Regions from separate parts of the Aquibium microcysteis genome, predicted to be linked through region 2. Evidence: riboswitches for the same ligand, from Rfam matches in the RefSeq annotation. Region 2 holds a riboswitch; each other region holds the start of a gene.
The links. A riboswitch is a leader RNA that binds a small molecule or an ion and turns the genes downstream of it on or off. The one in region 2 is predicted to bind cobalamin.
Positions count from the first base shown of each region.

Region 1: another riboswitch for cobalamin. It lies ahead of IAI54_RS14005 (TonB-dependent receptor plug domain-containing protein); the one in region 2 lies ahead of IAI54_RS03350 (aromatic ring-hydroxylating oxygenase subunit alpha).
Region 3: another riboswitch for cobalamin. It lies ahead of IAI54_RS08785 (ribonucleoside-diphosphate reductase subunit alpha); the one in region 2 lies ahead of IAI54_RS03350 (aromatic ring-hydroxylating oxygenase subunit alpha).

Region 1 is NZ_CP061080.1:3,032,479-3,038,022, forward strand. It holds gene IAI54_RS13990 (ABC transporter permease) at 1-459, opposite strand, end outside; gene IAI54_RS13995 (ABC transporter substrate-binding protein) at 532-2,130, opposite strand; gene IAI54_RS14000 (cupin domain-containing protein) at 2,127-2,807, opposite strand; cobalamin riboswitch at 2,968-3,183, shown strand; gene IAI54_RS14005 (TonB-dependent receptor plug domain-containing protein) at 3,318-5,291, shown strand; gene IAI54_RS14010 (ABC transporter substrate-binding protein) at 5,399-5,544, shown strand, end outside.
Region 2 is NZ_CP061080.1:728,310-733,853, reverse strand. It holds gene IAI54_RS03360 (hypothetical protein) at 1-143, opposite strand, end outside; gene IAI54_RS03355 (FAD-binding oxidoreductase) at 140-1,246, opposite strand; gene IAI54_RS03350 (aromatic ring-hydroxylating oxygenase subunit alpha) at 1,470-2,717, opposite strand; cobalamin riboswitch at 2,834-3,051, opposite strand; gene IAI54_RS03345 (DUF294 nucleotidyltransferase-like domain-containing protein) at 3,232-5,355, shown strand; gene IAI54_RS03340 (autotransporter outer membrane beta-barrel domain-containing protein) at 5,490-5,544, shown strand, end outside.
Region 3 is NZ_CP061080.1:1,916,346-1,921,889, reverse strand. It holds gene IAI54_RS08785 (ribonucleoside-diphosphate reductase subunit alpha) at 1-1,402, opposite strand, end outside; cobalamin riboswitch at 1,509-1,706, opposite strand; gene IAI54_RS08780 (MarR family winged helix-turn-helix transcriptional regulator) at 1,773-2,225, opposite strand; gene IAI54_RS08775 (alpha/beta fold hydrolase) at 2,273-3,184, shown strand; gene IAI54_RS08770 (rhodanese-like domain-containing protein) at 3,189-3,590, opposite strand; gene IAI54_RS08765 (L,D-transpeptidase) at 3,614-4,237, opposite strand; gene IAI54_RS08760 (fumarate hydratase) at 4,372-5,544, opposite strand, start outside.

The DNA.
Region 1 (5,544 bases), 2.3 Mb from region 2:
GATGACCGCCCAGACGAAGCTCGGCGCCGAGACGCCGAGCAGCGTGACCAGCCGGATGGCATGGTCCGCCCAGGTGCCGCGCCAGCGCGCCGCGGCGACGCCGAGCGGCAGGCCGAAGAGCACCATCATCAGGCCGGCGACGACGATGAGTTCCAGCGTCGCGGGCAGGAACTGGGCGATGTCGGTGGTGACGGGGCGGTTGGTGTAGAGCGAGACGCCGAGATCGCCGCGAAAGACGTCGCGGACGAAATAGGCGTATTGGACGACCAGCGCATCGTCGAGATGCAGCCGCTCACGCATCTGCGCCACCTGCTCGACGCTGGCGTTCGGCCCGAGCGCGATGCGCGCGGGATCGCCGGGGATGATCCGGGCGATGGCGAAGATCAGCATCGAGACCCCCACCAGGACGAGCAGGGAGGTTCCGAGCCGCTTCGCGAGGAGGCGGACGACGGGGGGCATGGCGGCTCTTCGGTTCGCCGGGACAGGCGGTCGCCCGCCGGTCCCGGTATGAGGGTTCGGTTGCTGCCCGGGTTACTGGCCGGTCATTTCCATCAGGCGGAAGGTGAAGCCCATGCCGTCGAGGCCGAAGGCCTTCTCCGGATCGCTGAGCGCCGGCACCTTGACCCGGTTCGACGCGGCGAAGAGCGACTGCCGGTCATAGCCGTAGATGGTCGGCGCGATCTCCATCAGCCGGGCGTTGAGCGCGGCATAGGTGGCCTGGCGCTCGGCCGGATCGGTGACGGTGCGGCCCTTGACCAGCAGGTCGTCGACGGTGGCATCGGTCAGATATTCCGGCGACTGCCACGTGCCCTTGAGCGAGGAGTGGTACATCGGGAACAGGAGCGTGTCGGGATCGCCGGTCACCGCGTTGGCGAAGATCTGCGAGACGTTGGGCGTGTTCTCGGGCTTCGACACCAGCTCGGTGAACAGCGCCCACGGCACCTTGCGGATCTCCGACTTGATGCCGATCTCGGCGAAGTTCGCCTGCATCAGCAGCGCGAAGCGCTCCTCGATCGGGACCTCGCCGATCCAGGACAGTTCGAGCGTGAAGTCCTCCGGCTTGTACTTGCAGGCGGCGAGATGCGCCTTGGCGGCCTCGAGGTCGCGCGCCAGCGGCGTGTCGCCGGCACCGAACATGCCGACCGGGATCGCGCCGGTCGACGGGCTGCCCTGTGCGATGCCGTCGGCCACCGCCACCATCTGGATGCCGGCGGAGTAATCGAAGGCGGATGCCAGCGCCAGGCGGCAGTTCACGTCGTCGAGCGGCGGCTTGGCGGTGTTGAGCTTGACGTAGAACGCGCCGCCGCCGGCCTCCTTGAGGATCTGCGCGCCACTGCCGGCAAGCGCCTTCAGCACCTCCGGCGGCAGCCACTGCGAGGAGATGTCGTGCTCGCCCTGGGCGATCAGCGTGCGCACGGTGGCCGCCTCCAGGCCGTAGCGCAGGCGCACCTGGTCGGGCGCGCTGGCCGCCACGTCGAGGAAATAGTCCGGATTCTTCTCCATGACCGTTTCCTGCTGCGGATTGTGCGAGACGACCTTGTAGGCCCCCGAACCCGCACCGTTGGCCGACAGGAAGGCCTGGCCCCAGTCCTTCATCTCGCCCTCGCCGTCGCCGAGGTTGGCCATGACGAGCTTCTTGTCGAGAATGGGCAGGCGGACCAGGGAGGCGACGAAGGGGGAGTATGGCTCGGTCAGCTTGAAGCGGACGGTGTTCGCATCGACCGCCTCGGCCGACTCGACCTTGGCGAAGACGAAGGACAGGCCGGCGCCGAGCGACTTCATCCGGTCGAAGGAGAAGACGACGTCTTCGGCGGTCAGCGGGTTTCCGCTCTGGAACTTCACGTCGGTCCGCAGCTTGAAGACGAAGTCGTTGCCGTCGGCCTCCCAGCTCTCGGCCAGATGCGGCGCGTAGCCCGGGCCGCCCTGCACGGGCAGGACCAGCGTGTCGTAGACGTTGAACATCAGGATGGAGTCGGCATAGTCCGACGCCTTGCCCGGATCGAGTTCGCCGACGGCGACCTCGTCGAGGCGCAGCACGGTCTGCGCGGATGCCTGCGCGACGGCGAGCGGCGTGAGGACGGTGGCGGCGAGAAGCGCGGCCGCGAACGGCCTGGCGATCGATTTCATCATGATTCCCCTTTGTTGATCCTGGATTTGGATGGTTTGCGGCCGCGCGCGGCCGCCCGCTGGACGACCGGGTGCGGTTCCTCCGTGGCCGGGTCGTCGCCGAACACGTCCATCGTGCAGGTGTGCAGGATGGTGGCCGGCGAGCCGGTGTGGTTCCACGACGAGTGGACGCGGTTGGACTGGAAGTGCAGCGAATCGCCGGCTTCGAGGATGTTCGTCTCCCCCTCGAGCTCGACGGTGATGGCCCCCGACAGCACGTAGAAGATCTCCTCGCCCTCGTGCGCGATCGGTTCGGAGCGGTAGCCGGGCGGCTCGTGGATGATCAGGCTGCGCAGCACGTTGCCCGGAAACGAGGTGGACAGCCGTTCGTAGACCAGCGAGTTGCCGCCGACGGCATAATGCGGGCGCTGGCTGCTCCGGGTCATCGAAGCCGTGACCTTGGGCTGCGACAGGAACTCCGAGACGTGCAGCCCGAGGACCCGCGACACCGATACCAGCGACGACAGCGACGGCGTGGTGATGCCGCGCTCGATCTGCGAGATGAAGCCGACCGACAGGCCCGCCTTGTCCGCGACCTCCTTCAGGGTCAGCCCGAGCGCCTGGCGTCGCGTCCGCAGGCGATCGCCCAGCGGCGCCGCCTCGGCACCCGCAAAGCCCTCGTGATCAACCCGGTCGGCCACGCTTTCCCCCGTTTTAGTATTTCTAAAACGTGACTCGCCGCCTGGAACGAGTCAAGCGGATTGTTTTAGTACGGCTAAACACGCTGCGGTCGTCCGGCGCCGGTCGCTCGACCGTGAATCGCGCTTGCCCGGACCGTTGACCCGGCGCTTCACGGACTGTTAATATGTCGGCGTCCGAGGTTCCCGTGCCAATGCAGGCCGGGAGGAGATAGGGAATACGGGACGGTGCCGCAGGCATCGCGACCGTAGCTGCCCCCGCAACTGTAAGCGGCGAGGCCTGTCCATCGATGCCACTGAGGCGCGTTCGTCGCTTCGGGAAGGCAGGGCAGGCCGCTGAACCGCAAGCCAGGAGACCTGCCTCGGGCCGTCACGTTTCCGGATGCGGGGAGCTTCCGGCGCTGTCTCGCACAGTGGTGGCTTTCGTCATCGCTGGGGGACCCCGACACCGATCCCACCGGCACCATTGCAACCATGACCGCGTCCGAGGGGGCGCGGCCCCGGGGGACCGTCATGAATCACACGAAAGCGCTGTCGCTTTCCGCCGCCGTATCCGTTCTTTCGCTGATCGTCGCAGCACCTGCCTTCGCTCAGGAACTCGACATCGGCGAAATCGTCATCACGCCCAACCGCACGCCCATCGACAAGGCCAAGACCGGCTCGAAGGTGGAGACCGTGAGCAAGGACGAGATCGAGGCGCAGGCGCGGCCTCTCATCGTCGACTACCTGAACCAGCTGCCGGGCATCCACATTACCTCTCCCGGCGGTCAGGGAACCGAGGCGAGCCTCTCCGTGCGCGGCCTGCCCCGCCGCTACGTCAAGACGCTCTACAACGGCATCGACATCTCCGACCCGACGAGCACCCAGGTCCAGACGTCCTACCAGTATCTGCTCGCCGACAGCGTGGGCAGCATCGAGGTCCTGAAGGGCTCGCAGAGCACGCTCTACGGTTCCGACGCGATCGCGGGCGTCATCTCGGTCTCGACCCTCGGCGGGATCGAGCCCGGCGTGAAGCATCTGGTCGGCGTCGAGGCGGGCTCGAACGGCACGGTGCGCGGCGCCTACGGGCTGCGCGCCGCCAACGACAAGGCGAGCCTGTCGTTCAACGCGGCCGGCTATCATACCGACGGCATCTCGTCCGCAGCGCTCGGGACCGAAAACGACGCCTTCGACCTCGGCAATCTCGACATCAACGGCGAGTACCGGTTCAACGAGAACTTCTCCGTCTTCGCCAGCGCGCTCTACATCAAGGGTCGGTCCAACTACGACAACGATCGCTACGTCATCCCCCGCACCGGCGAGATCGTCGAGCCTTCCGACAATCTCCAGAACCGCAACGCCACCGAACAGGCGGCCGCCCGCTTCGGCTTCAATCTCGACCTGCTCGACGGACGACTGAAGAACACAGCTTCCGTGCAGGTCTTCCAGCTCGACCGCGCGATTCGGTCCGTCGATCCGATCAACGGCGCCTTCGACGCCGACTACACCGGCAAGCGCACCAAGTTCGACTACCAGGGCTCTTTCGAGGCCTCGACCTGGCTCACGCTGCAGTACGGTGCGGACCACGAACGGCAGGGTGCCGAGGCGACCGACAACTACGGCACGGACACCGACGAAACCTTCTCGCTGACCGGCGTCTGGACCCAGGCCATCCTGGAGCCGGTCGAGAATCTCGTCCTGACCGGCGGGCTTCGCCACGACAGCCACTCCGCATTCGGCGGGCACCTCACCTACCGCGGCACCGCGTCCTACCTGTTCGACCAGACCGGGACCCGGCTGCACGGCTCGGTCGGGACGGGCTTCCGTGCCCCCAGCCTCTACGAACTGTACGGCCCCTACGTCGGAAACACCGCCCTCAAGCCCGAAACGAGTTTCAGTTTCGACGCGGGCGTGGAACAGACCCTGCTCGACGGGGCGCTGGTGGCGGACGTCACCTTCTTCATGCTCGACGTCGAGAACCTGATCCTCTACGACAACGTCACCTTCAACTACCAGCAGGCCCCCGGGACGACGAAGTCCCGCGGCGTCGAGACCTCCGTGACCTGGAAGGCATCAAGCTGGTTCGACGTCGGTGCGAACTACACCTATACCGACGCCAGGGATCCCGACGGCGACCGCGCCATCCGCATTCCGGAGCATGCGATCGGCCTGCAGGCGACGGTGCGCCCGGCCGAGAAGTGGACGATTTCGGCCACGGCCAAGATCCCGCTCGATACGCTGGACACCATCATCGTCGGCAGCCAAGCCTATACGACCAGTTTCGGCTGCGATCCCGACCCCTCACCCTGCACAAGATACAGCGCGGTGCGCGGCGACGTGAAGCTCGACGACTACGTGCTGATCAACGCCAAGGTGGCCTACAAGCCGACCGAGAACACCGAAGCCTATGTGCGCGTGGAGAACCTGCTCGACCAGGACTACCAGGTGTCGCCGGGCTTCGGCACGGCCGGCATCTCCGCCTTCGCGGGCTTCAAGGCGCAGTTCTGATGCGCCGCCGCCCGGTCGTCGCGCGTGCACCCGGCAGTCGGGCCGGACGCGCGCGTCGGCCGGGCGCCCCCTGGTTTCCGCCGGTCGCCGCCGTTCTGGCGGCGGCGATGATCGCCGGACCGGCGCGGATCGCCGCCGCGGACGGGACGCCGAGGGTCATGTCGCTCAACGTCTGTACCGACCAGCTCGTGCTCGCGCTGGCGGCGCCGGAACAGATCGTTTCGCTGTCGGTGCTGTCCGACGATCCGGACTA
Region 2 (5,544 bases):
GCGAGATCCTCTCCATGCGGCACCGACAGGAGCCAGTCGGCGAAGACCTCGTCGGGCGGCGGCAGCGGCGAGACGCGTGTCCGTCCGCCCGCGCGGGGCGGGCTCGACCGCGTGGGCGAGGCGTCGGGATCGCGGCCGGTCATGCCGCGACCTCCACCGCCGTCAGCGGCTTCGAACAGCAGGCGAGGATGAAGCCCTCGGCGATCTCGTCGTCGAGGATGCCGCCATTGTGCGCCATCTCGACCTCCCCTGAGAGCTTCATCGTCTTGCAGGTGCCGCACAGCCCGAACTCGCAGGCGGCCGGAATGCGCACGCCCGCCGCCCGCGCCGCCTGGAGGATCGTCTGGCCGGGCAGGCATTCGCCGCTGGCGTCCGACAGGGAGAAGCGGATCGGCAGCGCCTCCTGCACCGGCGCGCCGTCCTCGGCCGCCAGCGCCTCGACATCCACCGGCGCCGGAGCCGGAGCCGGCGCGGCAAAGCTCTCCTGGTGGTAGTGCGTCATGTCGAAGCCCGAGGCTTCCAGCATGCCGCGCACCGCGCGCATGAAGGGATCGGGGCCGCAGCAGAACACCTCGCGCTCGCGGAAGTCGGGCGACAGCAGCGGCAGGCGCACGGCGTCGATGCGGCCCATGTGGCCGAACCAGCTCTCGCGGCTCGACCGCTCCTCGATCAGGAAGCCGAGCGACAGGCCGGGCATCCGGCTGCCCAGAAGCTCGAGCTCCTTGCGGAAGATGATCTCCTCGGGCCGCCGCGCGCAGTTGACGAAGGCGACGTCGGACCACGGCGCGCAGTCGGAAAACCAGCGCAGCATCGACATCATCGGCGTGACGCCGGACCCCGCGGAGATGAACAGGTACTTTCCCGCCGGGTGATCGTGATGGGTGAAGCCGCCCGCCGGGCCGTAGGCGCGGACATGGGCGCCGGGCTTCAGGTTCTCGAACATCCAGCGCGTGCCGATGCTGCCCGCCTGCGCCTTCGCGGTCACCGCGATCGAGAAGGGCCGCGAGGGCGAGGACGACAGCGTGTAGGTACGCAGCAGCGGCTCCGGCCCGACCGGCAGTTCCAGCGTCACGAACTGGCCGGGCTTGTAGCGGAACCAGGTCTGCGCGTCGGAGCGGAAGGTGAAGGTGCGCACGTCCGGCGCCTCCTCGGTCACGCCGGTCACCTCCAGCACCTGCAGCCGGTCGTCCCACGGGGTCATCTCGTCGAGATGGCGGTAGAGGGCGGGATCGGCGGGGGCGTTCATGCCCATTCTCCAGCCGCAGCGCCAAGCACCCCCTCACCGGTTCGCTGCGCAAACCACCTCTCCCCCTGCCCGGGGGAGAGGAAGCCGTGCCGGAGGAGCGGCGAAGACAAGGCGGGCGTTTCCTCTCCCCCGGGCAGGGGGAGAGGTGGCCCGAAGGGCCGGTGAGGGGGTGCTTCGGCGACAGAGCGAGCAGCTCGGGGGAAATGCACCATCCTCCCCTCCCTCACGCCACGCTCTTCAGCCGCGGCGCGGCACCTTCCGCGAGGCGCGGCGCCATGAAGCCGGCATACCAGTCGACGAACTGGATCACGCCGCCCTCGTGCAGTTCCGAATAGGGTCCCGGCTCGTAGGCGGGCGAGCGGATGCCGAAGGCGTTCTCCTCGACGATGCGGCGGTCCTGGTCGTTGGTTTCGGTCCAGACGTGGGTGAGTTCGGCGAGGTCGTAGTCGACCCCCTCCACCGCGTCCTTGTGGACCAGCCACTTGGTCGTCACCGCCGTCTCGTTGGCGCTGATCGGCAGCACGCGGAAGGTCACGGCATGGTCGCCCAGCACATGGTTCCAGGTCGTCGGGTAGTGGTAGAGGAGCAGCGTGCCGATCCGGTCGGCGGCGACGTCGTCGGAGAGATTTCGCTTCACCGCGCGCCGGCCGCTCATGGTGTAGCTGACGGCGTCGCGCAGCAGCGGCGCGCGGGTGGCGCGGTACTGGCCGCGCTCGTCGATGCGGAAGCGCGACGGCAGGCCGGCCGCCTCGCATCTGGCCCAGTGCGCCAGCATGTCCGGGTCGCTCTCGGCGCCGTTGACGCCGGTCACCGTCGGCGCTTCCGGGAAGGTCTTGCAGAGTTCGGGATGATTGCCCGCGCAATGGTAGCACTCGCGGTTGTTCTCCCAGACGAGCTTCCAGTTGCCCTTCTCGACGATGGTGCTCTCGAAGGCCACCTTGGCCTCGGTCAGCCGGTGCGGCCGGAAATAGGGCTCCATCAGGGCGCGGAACGGAGCGAAGTCCGCCGGTTCGTTCGCCAGGCAGATGAAGACGTAGCCGCCGACGCTCTCGCAGGCGACCGGCTTCAGGCCGAACTCCTCCTTGCGGAAGTCCTCCGCCATCTGCCTGGCGAAGACGAGCGATCCGTCGAGGTCGTAGGTCCACTGGTGATAGGGGCACACCAGCCGCGCCGACGTGCCCTTCTGCGTCGTGCAGACCCGGCTGCCGCGATGCCGGCAGGAATTGTGGAAGGCGCGGATCTGGCCGTCGCGGCCGCGGACGATCACCACCGGATAGTCGCCCACCTGCACCGTGAAATAGGCGCCCGGCTTCGCCACCTCGCAGTCATGGCCGACGAACAGCCAGTCGCGGTACCAGATGAGTTCGAGGTCGAGCCTGTGGTAGTCCGGGTCGGTGTAGAAGGGCTGTTCCAGGCTGAAGCCCGGCCGCCGGCTCTTCAGGAGCCTCAGCATGTCGTTGCGCGTGTCCATGTCCGTCCTCGCTTCCGCACAAGGACTGAACTGGTGGTGATGGAGGAACAGCGGCGCGTGCGCCGCCAGGGCTGCCCGAACCGCTCCGCCTCTTGACCGCCCACCGCGATCAGTCGGTTTTCAACAGGTCCGAGGCTGGTTTCCGGGCTCCGGAGCTGGCCGGTCAGGCCTCCCCGACACCTTCCCGGGCCTTCAGGCCCAGTGGTCTCCCGTCGGGTTTCTCGCTCCGCCACCGTTGCGGGGGCAGCGCCGGCTTCCCCCTTCCGGGGTTCCGGCTTCCCAATTATCCCTCCGGGCGTCGCCGCCGGAAGGCACCTTGAACGCGCCCACAACACCATGTCGCAATCGGGCAGGATCGCACGAATGCGACATGGGCCGCATTGGAAGGCGACAGTCCCCAGGGCGGACCACTCGCCCGTCCACCGGCCCCCGACCGGCGCGGGCCTGATCAGGATCAAGCGCCGGTCCGACCCCGCATGCTATGTCTGACGCGATTTCCGGGGGAGGACGCCGCATGAGGATCCTGAGCGGGGCGACGCCGCTGATCGCGCTCGACGCGGTCTGCGCCGACACCGAGACGACCGGCCTCGACACCACCACCGCGCGGATCGTGCAGATCGGCGCGGTCGCGATCTCGGGCGGCCGGGTGCGTACCGGCGAGACCTTCGAGACGCTGGTCGATCCGAAGATGCCGATCCCGCCCGCCTCGTCCGCCATCCACCGGATCGGCGACGCGGACGTCGCCGGCGCGCCGGCCTTCGCGGAGGCGCTCGCCCGCTTCGACGCCTTTGCCAGCCACCGCGTGCTGATCGGCTTTTCCATCGGCTTCGACCTCGCCGTCATCGAGCATGAGGCGAAGCGCGCCGGCATCCGCTGGAGCAGGCCGCGGACGCTATGCGTGCGTCTGCTCTCGGCCGCGGCCAATGCGAACCTGCCCGACCAGTCGCTCGACATGATCGCGCAGTGGCTCGGCATTCCCATCGAGGGACGCCACCAGGCACCCGGGGACGCGAGAGCCGCCGCGGACGTCTTCGTGGCGCTGCTGCCGCGGCTGGCCGAGCGCGGGATCCGCACGCTGGCCGAGGCCGAGCGGGCCTGCCTGTCGCAGACGGCGCAGATCGACAGCCATCACAAGGCCGGCTGGGCGGAGCCGGCCACGCGGCCGGAAGCGCCAGGACCGCGCGCATTCGGTGCCGTCGATCCCTACGCCTATCGCCACCGCATCCGCGACCTGATGGCGTCGCCGCCGCAGGTCGTCCCGGCCGACCTTCCCCTGCGTGGCGCCATCGACCTGATGGTGGAGAAGCGCATCTCCTCGCTGTTCGTCGCCGATACGCCCGAGCCCGGCCAGCCGCTGGCGGCCTACGGCATCGTCACCGAGCGCGACGTCATGCGCCGCATCGCCGCCAGCGGCGCGGATGCGCTGTATGAATCCGTCGGCCCGATCGCCACCCGCAGCCTCGCCTCCATCCGCGCCGAGGCCTTCGTCTACCGCGCCGTCGGTCGCATGGACCGGCTGAAGATCCGCCACCTCGCCGTGCGCGACGACCTCGGGCGGCTGGTGGGCGTGGTTTCGGCGCGCGATCTCCTGCGCCTGCGCGCGGGCGCCGCCGTCAGCCTCGACGACGAGATCGAGGCCGCCGCCGACCCGAGCGCGCTGGCCTCGGCATGGTCCACCCTGCCCGCCGTCGCCGAGGCGCTGATCGGCGAGGCGATCGAGGCACGGGTGATCGCCGAGATCGTCAGCGAGGAGCTGCGCATCGTCACCCGCCGCGCAGCGCAGCTGGCAGAGGCGGAGATGCTGGCGCAGGGCCACGGCCAGCCGCCCTGCCCCTATGCGGTGCTGGTGCTCGGATCGGGCGGTCGCGGCGAATCGCTGCTCGCCGCCGACCAGGACAATGCGATCGTGTATGCCGACGGCGCGCCGGACGGACCGGAAGACCGCTGGTTCGCCGCCCTCGGCGAGAGGATGGCGGCGATCCTCGACCAGGCCGGCATCCCGCTCTGCAAGGGCGGCGTGATGGCGAAGAACCCGGCCTTTCGCGGCTCCGCGGCGTTGTGGGCCGACCGGGTCTCCGACTGGGTCGGCCGGTCGCGGCCCGACGACCTGCTCAACGTCGACATCTTCTACGACTTCGCGCCGGTGCATGGCGATTTCGCGCTCGCGGCAAGCCTCTTCGACCTCGCCTATGCGCTCGGTTCGCAGAACCCGGTCTTCGCCAAGCTCCTCGGCGAGCGCATCGCCGTCGGCGCCGGTCCCTTCACCCTGCTCGGCGGCTTCCGCACCGAGGGCGGCCGCGTCGACCTGAAGATGCACGGCCTGTTCCCGATCGTCGCCTTCGCCCGCGCGCTCGCCATCCGCCACGGCGTGACCGAGCGCTCCACCAAGGCGAGGCTCTCCGGCCTGATCGCCAGAGGGCTCGGCAGCACCGGCGACATCGAGCGCCTCATCGCCGCGCACGGCACCATCATCAAGGCCATGCTCGCCCAGCAGAGCCGCGACCTGCTCGCAGGCATCCCCGTCTCCAACACGGTCGAGGTGGGCGCGATGTCGCGGACGGAACAGGGGGACCTGAAGGCCGCCCTGAAGACGATCCAGGTGATCCCGGAATTGCTCCGGACGCTGATGTTTTCCTGAGCGGGAACAGCGGCCTGGACCATATGAGAATTCACTCATGCATGTTGACTCAGCACTGAGGGCTGAAGTACCCCGCTTGAAGTACTGCAACCGTCGATTGCTCGACTGCTCAGTCTATGGGGGATTACTGGACCGTGAACAGCATCTTTTCTGGCCGCCACACGTGCGCCCGAGCCGCCGAAACCAGCC
Region 3 (5,544 bases), 1.2 Mb from region 2:
TCTTCCGCAGGTCGAGGAACTCCTCGATGTCGACGTGCCAGGTCTCGAGATAGGCGCAGACCGCGCCCTTGCGCTTGCCGCCCTGGTTGACCGCGATGGCGGTGTCGTTGGCCACCTTGAGAAACGGCACGATGCCCTGGCTCTCGCCGTTGGTGCCCCGGATGTGGGCGCCGAGGCCGCGCACCGGCGTCCAGTCGTTGCCGAGGCCGCCGGAGAACTTCGCCAGCAGCGCATTGTCCTTCACTGCCTTGAAGATGCCGTCGAGATCGTCGGCCACCGTCGTCAGGAAGCAGGACGAGAGCTGCGGGCGCAGCGTGCCCGAGTTGAACAGGGTCGGCGTCGAGGTCATGAAGTCGAAGGAGGAGATCAGGTCGTAGAACTCGATCGCCCGGGCCTCGCGGTCGATCTCGCGCAGCGAAAGCCCCATCGCCACGCGCATGAAGAAGGCCTGCGGCAGTTCGAAGCGATGGCCGCGGACATGCAGGACGTAGCGGTCGTAGAGCGTCTGGAAGCCGAGATAGTCGAACTTCAGGTCGCGCTCCGGCTTCAGCGCGGCGGCGATGCGGGCGAGGTCGAAGCGGGCAAGCTCCGGATCCAGCCGCTCGTTGGCGATGCCGGCCTTCACATAGGCGCGGAAATAGTCGCCGTAGCGTTCCGCCATCTCGGCCTGCGTGGCCTGCTCGGGCCGGCCGGCGACGAAGCTCAGCGCCTCGCGGCGCAGCTTGTCGAGCAGCAGCCGGGCGCTGACCTTGGAATAGTTCGGTTCGGTCTCGACGAGGGTCCGCGCGGCGAGGATCGGCGCCTGCGCCAGTTCGTCGAGCGAGATGCCGTCATAGAGGTTGCGGCGGGTCTCGACGAGGATCGCATCGGCCGCGACGCCTTCGAGACCGGCGCAGGCCTCGCCGATGACGGTCGCCAGGCGGGTTTCGTCCAGGGGCGCCCGCGTGCCGTCGGCCGTGGTCACGTGCAGCAGCGGGGCAGGGGCAGACTTCGCCGCCGAGGCGTCCGCGAGCCTGGCGCGTTCGCGCGCGCGCTCCTCGCGGTAGAGGACGTAGGCACGGGCGACCTTGTGGTGCTCGCCGCGCATCAGCGCCAGTTCCACCTGGTCCTGCACGTCCTCGATGTGGAAGACCCGTCCGGCATCGGCGCGGCGGGCGAGACCGGCGACGATCTGGGCCGTCAGGCCGGCGACGATGTCGTGGATGCGGCGCGAGGCGGCGGCGGACTGGCCTTCCACGGCCAGAAACGCCTTCGTCAGCGCTACCGCGATCTTCGAGGCATCGAACGGCGTGACCGAGCCGTTGCGCCGGATGAGGCGATAGCCCGGCTCGTGCGCCCGGGCTTCGGTGGCGGGAATCGGCGCGTGGGTCGCATAGGCTTGTCGTTCGGCAGTCGCAGTCATCATCATCCCCGATGGAGTTGGGGACGGAGAGCAGGCGGACGCATGCACGACGCCGATCGGCACGGGCCGACCGGAGCAAGCGAACCACCGGGACACCCCGCCCGTGGACGTTCATGATGTCGCGGCAGGTCTCCTGGCTCACAGGTCGCCGCTGCCGTCGGCCTTCCCAGCACACGATGGCGCCAGTGGCACTGCTTGACGGCAGCTCTCTGCTTACAGTTGCGGGGGCAGCGCCGGCTTTGAACCGGCTTCCCTCTTAGCCCTCGATCTTGCGATTCGAGAGACCGTGACCACCAAGTCTTGTGTCCTGGAGGGGGTGACTGTCAATCGCTTGCGTGCGTGCATCTGTGGATTGCACCCGGACGCGCCGTCAGTCCTCGGCGAGGATGGTCTCGATCCGGCGCATCTGCTCGCCGAGCATGTCGCAGTCGCGCGGCGAGGACTGCGCCATCACCTTGTCGATCAGTGCCGTGTAGACAGCGAGCGCCTCCATCAGCAGCGCCTCGCCCTCAGGCGTCAGCGTCAGCCGCATGACGCGCTTGTCGCTCGCGTCGTTCTCGCGCCGCAGCAGGCCCTGCTTCTCCAGCTGCGGCAGCAGCATGGTGATGTTCGACCGTCCGACCAGCAGCTTTCGCGCCAGATCGTGCTGCGACATGCCGGGGTGGCGGTAGAGATTCATCAGCATGTCGAGCTGCGCCAGCTTCAGGTCGAAGGGCGCCAGCGCCTTGGTCAGCGCGCGCACGACCGCCTTCTCGGCCCGCACCACGGCGATCCAGTTGCGAAAGCGCGGGTTGTCCCACGGCAGGTCTTGTTTTTTGTTCATGCTTGAACTAATAATGTTCACGGTTGAACGAATTTCGGATTCCCACCATGGCATCATTTCCCGCAAGTGTCATCCGCTCGACGTTCCGGCTGGCCGACCATCTGGCGCCCGTGCTCGCCGGCCGCGCCGCCTTCGAGCTGTTCTGCCGCACGCCCAACCCGGCAAAGCTTTCGGAGAAGGAGCGCGCGGCCGTCGCGCAGGCGGCCTCGTTCATGGCGGAGGCGCGGCACCACCGCCTGCCGATCCGGGCCGGCCACGTCATGGCGCATGATTTCCGGCCGCCGGAGGGCACGCCGTTCCGCCGCACCGTGCTCGTCCTGCATGGCTGGCGCTCGCGCACCGAGCACATGGCGGCGCTGGTCGACGCGCTGCGGCGCGGCGGCTCGCGCGTGGTGGCGCTCGACCTGCCGGGGCACGGCGCCTCGTCGGGGCGGCGGCTGACCATGGCCAACGCCGTCGAGGCGGTGAGTGCCGCGGGCGACTGGTTCGGTCCTTTCGCCGCGGTCGTCGGCCATTCCTTCGGCGGGGCGGTGGCGGTCAATGCCGTCACGGGTTCGATCCCGCGCTTCGCGCCGGTCGGCGCCGACCGGCTGGTGCTGATCTCCGCGCCGAACTCGCTGCCCGCCTTCTTCGCCGATTTCGGCCGCATGCTGTCGCTGGGGCCGCGGGCGCAGACGGCGCTGTTCGATCACGTCGAGCGGGTGGCCGGCCGACCGCTGGAGCGGTTCGTCGGTGCCAGCCAACTGGCCGAAGTCGAGGTTCCGACCCTCGTCATCCATGCGCCCGACGACAAGGAGGTCTCGGCCGAAGACGCGAAGGCCTATGCGGCGGCCGGACGGCACGTGCGGCTCGTCTGGGCGCCGGGGCTCGGCCACAGGAGGATCGTGGCGGGGCCGGGCGTGCTGGCGGAACTCGCCGGTTTCGTGGCCGGCGCGGCGGATGCGTCCGCCGTGCATTGAGATGTCAGGGCTTCGGCTTGCCCGGTTCGTGCGGCAGGCCGGCTTCCTTCCAGGCCGAGAAGCCGCCCTCGACGTGGCTGACGCGCTCGAGCCCCATCTCGAGCGCGGTCCTGGCGGCGAGCGCGGAGCGCCAGCCGCCGGCGCAGAAGAACACGAAGTGCTTGCCGGAGGAGAAGATCTCCTTGTGGTATGGGCTCTCCGGATCGATCCAGAACTCCAGCATGCCGCGCGGGCAGTGGACCGCGCCGGCCATGCGGCCCTCGCGGTCGAGTTCGCGCGGATCGCGCAGGTCGATGAAGGCGACGTCGTCGCGGCCGAGCAGGGCCGCGGCATCCGCGGGCGCCAGCGTCTCGACCATGGCGTTCGCCTCTGCCAGCAGATCCTTGTAGCCCTTCCTCGCCGTCATGCGTCTTCCCTTTCCGCGTCGCGTCAGTGGCGGACGACGACCCTCGTGCCCACGTTCACCTGGCCGTAGAGGTGGACGACGTCGTCGTTTGCCATGCGGATGCAGCCCGACGACATTGCCTGCCCGATCGTCCAGGGCTGGTTGGTGCCATGAATCCGGTACATCGTCGAGCCGATGTAGAGCGCCCGGGCGCCGAGCGGATTGTTGGGCCCGCCGGGCATGTAGGCCGGCAGCTTGCGACCCTTGGCGGCCTCGCGGCGGATCATCTGCGGGGGCGGCGTCCAGCCCGGCCACTCGGCCTTGCGCGTGATGCGGTTCGTGCCCGACCAGGTGAAGCCGTCGCGGCCGACGCCGACGCCGTACTTGATCGCCCGGCCATTGCCCAGCGTGTAGTAGAGGCGCCGCTCGGAGGTGTCGACGATGATGGTGTTGGGGCCGTGCGGACCGTCGTAGCGCACGGTCTGGCGCGGGATCGGCGACTGGTTCGACATGCGCTGCGTGCCCGCACCGGGGCGCTCGTGGCCGCCGCGGATCACCCGCTGCCAGAAGGTTTCGGCCTCAGCGGGTGCGACCGCCAGCGGCAGGCCGAGGCTCAGCGTCATGACCGCCGCGAAGACGGCGGCAAGTCGAAATCCGATCTGTCTCATTGTTTCCCTCTCTCGTCGTTGTCCGGAGATTATCAGTCGAGCGCGAACGCTCAACAGACATTAAACCCGGTAACGGAAGGGTTACTGCGAGATACTTCACGCGCTCGGTGTGCGGCCGTCCGGACCGCCGACTGTCAGCCGAGGTTCAGTTCCTTGAAGAAGTCGTTGCCCTTGTCGTCGATGACGATGAAGGCGGGGAAATCGACCACCTCGATCCGCCACACCGCCTCCATGCCGAGTTCGGGATATTCCAGCACCTCGACCTTCCTGATGCAGTCCTGCGCCAGCCGCGCGGCCGGGCCGCCGATCGAGCCGAGGTAGAAGCCGCCATGCGTCCCGCAGGCCTCGCGCACCTGGCGCGAGCGGTTGCCCTTGGCCAGCATCACCATCGACCCGCCGAAGGACTGGAACTGGTCGACATAGCTGTCCATCCGGCCGGCCGTCGTCGGCCCGAAGGAGCCGGAGGCGTAGCCGGCGGGCGTCTTGGCCGGGCCGGCATAGTAGACCGGATGGTTCTTCATGTAGTCGGGCATGCCTTCGCCGCGCTCCAGCCGCTCGCGGATCTTGGCATGGGCGATGTCGCGCGCCACGACGATGGTTCCCGTCAGCGACAGGCGCGTCTTCACCGGATGCTGCGACAGCGTGGCGAGGATCTCCGGCATCGGCCGGTTCAGGTCCACCTGGACGACGTGCGAGGTCAGCTTCTCCTCGTCGATGTCGGGCATGTAGCGCGCCGGATTGGTCTCCAGTTCCTCGATGTAGACGCCGTCCCTCGTGATCTTGCCCAGCGCCTGGCGGTCGGCGGAGCAGGAGACGCCGAGGCCGATCGGCAGCGAGGCGCCGTGGCGGGGCAGGCGGATGACGCGCACGTCGTGGCAGAAATACTTGCCGCCGAACTGCGCGCCGACGCCTATCTGCTGCGTCAGGCGATGGATTTCGGCCTCCATCGCCACGTCGCGGAAGGCGTGGCCGTTCTCCGACCCCTCGGTCGGCAGGCCGTCGAGGTAGCGGGTCGAGGCGAGCTTGACGGTCTTCAGGTTCATTTCGGCAGAGGTGCCGCCGATGACGATCGCGAGGTGGTAGGGCGGGCAGGCGGCGGTGCCGAGCGTCAGGATCTTCTCCTTCAGGAAGTCGATCATGCGGTCATGCGTCATCAGCGACGGCGTGCCCTGGTAGAGGAAGGTCTTGTTGGCCGAGCCGCCGCCCTTGGCCACGAACAGGAACTTGTAGGCGTCCTCGCCCTCCTCGTAGAGGTCGATCTGCGCCGGCAGATTGTTCCTCGTGTTCTTCTCCTGGAACATCGACAG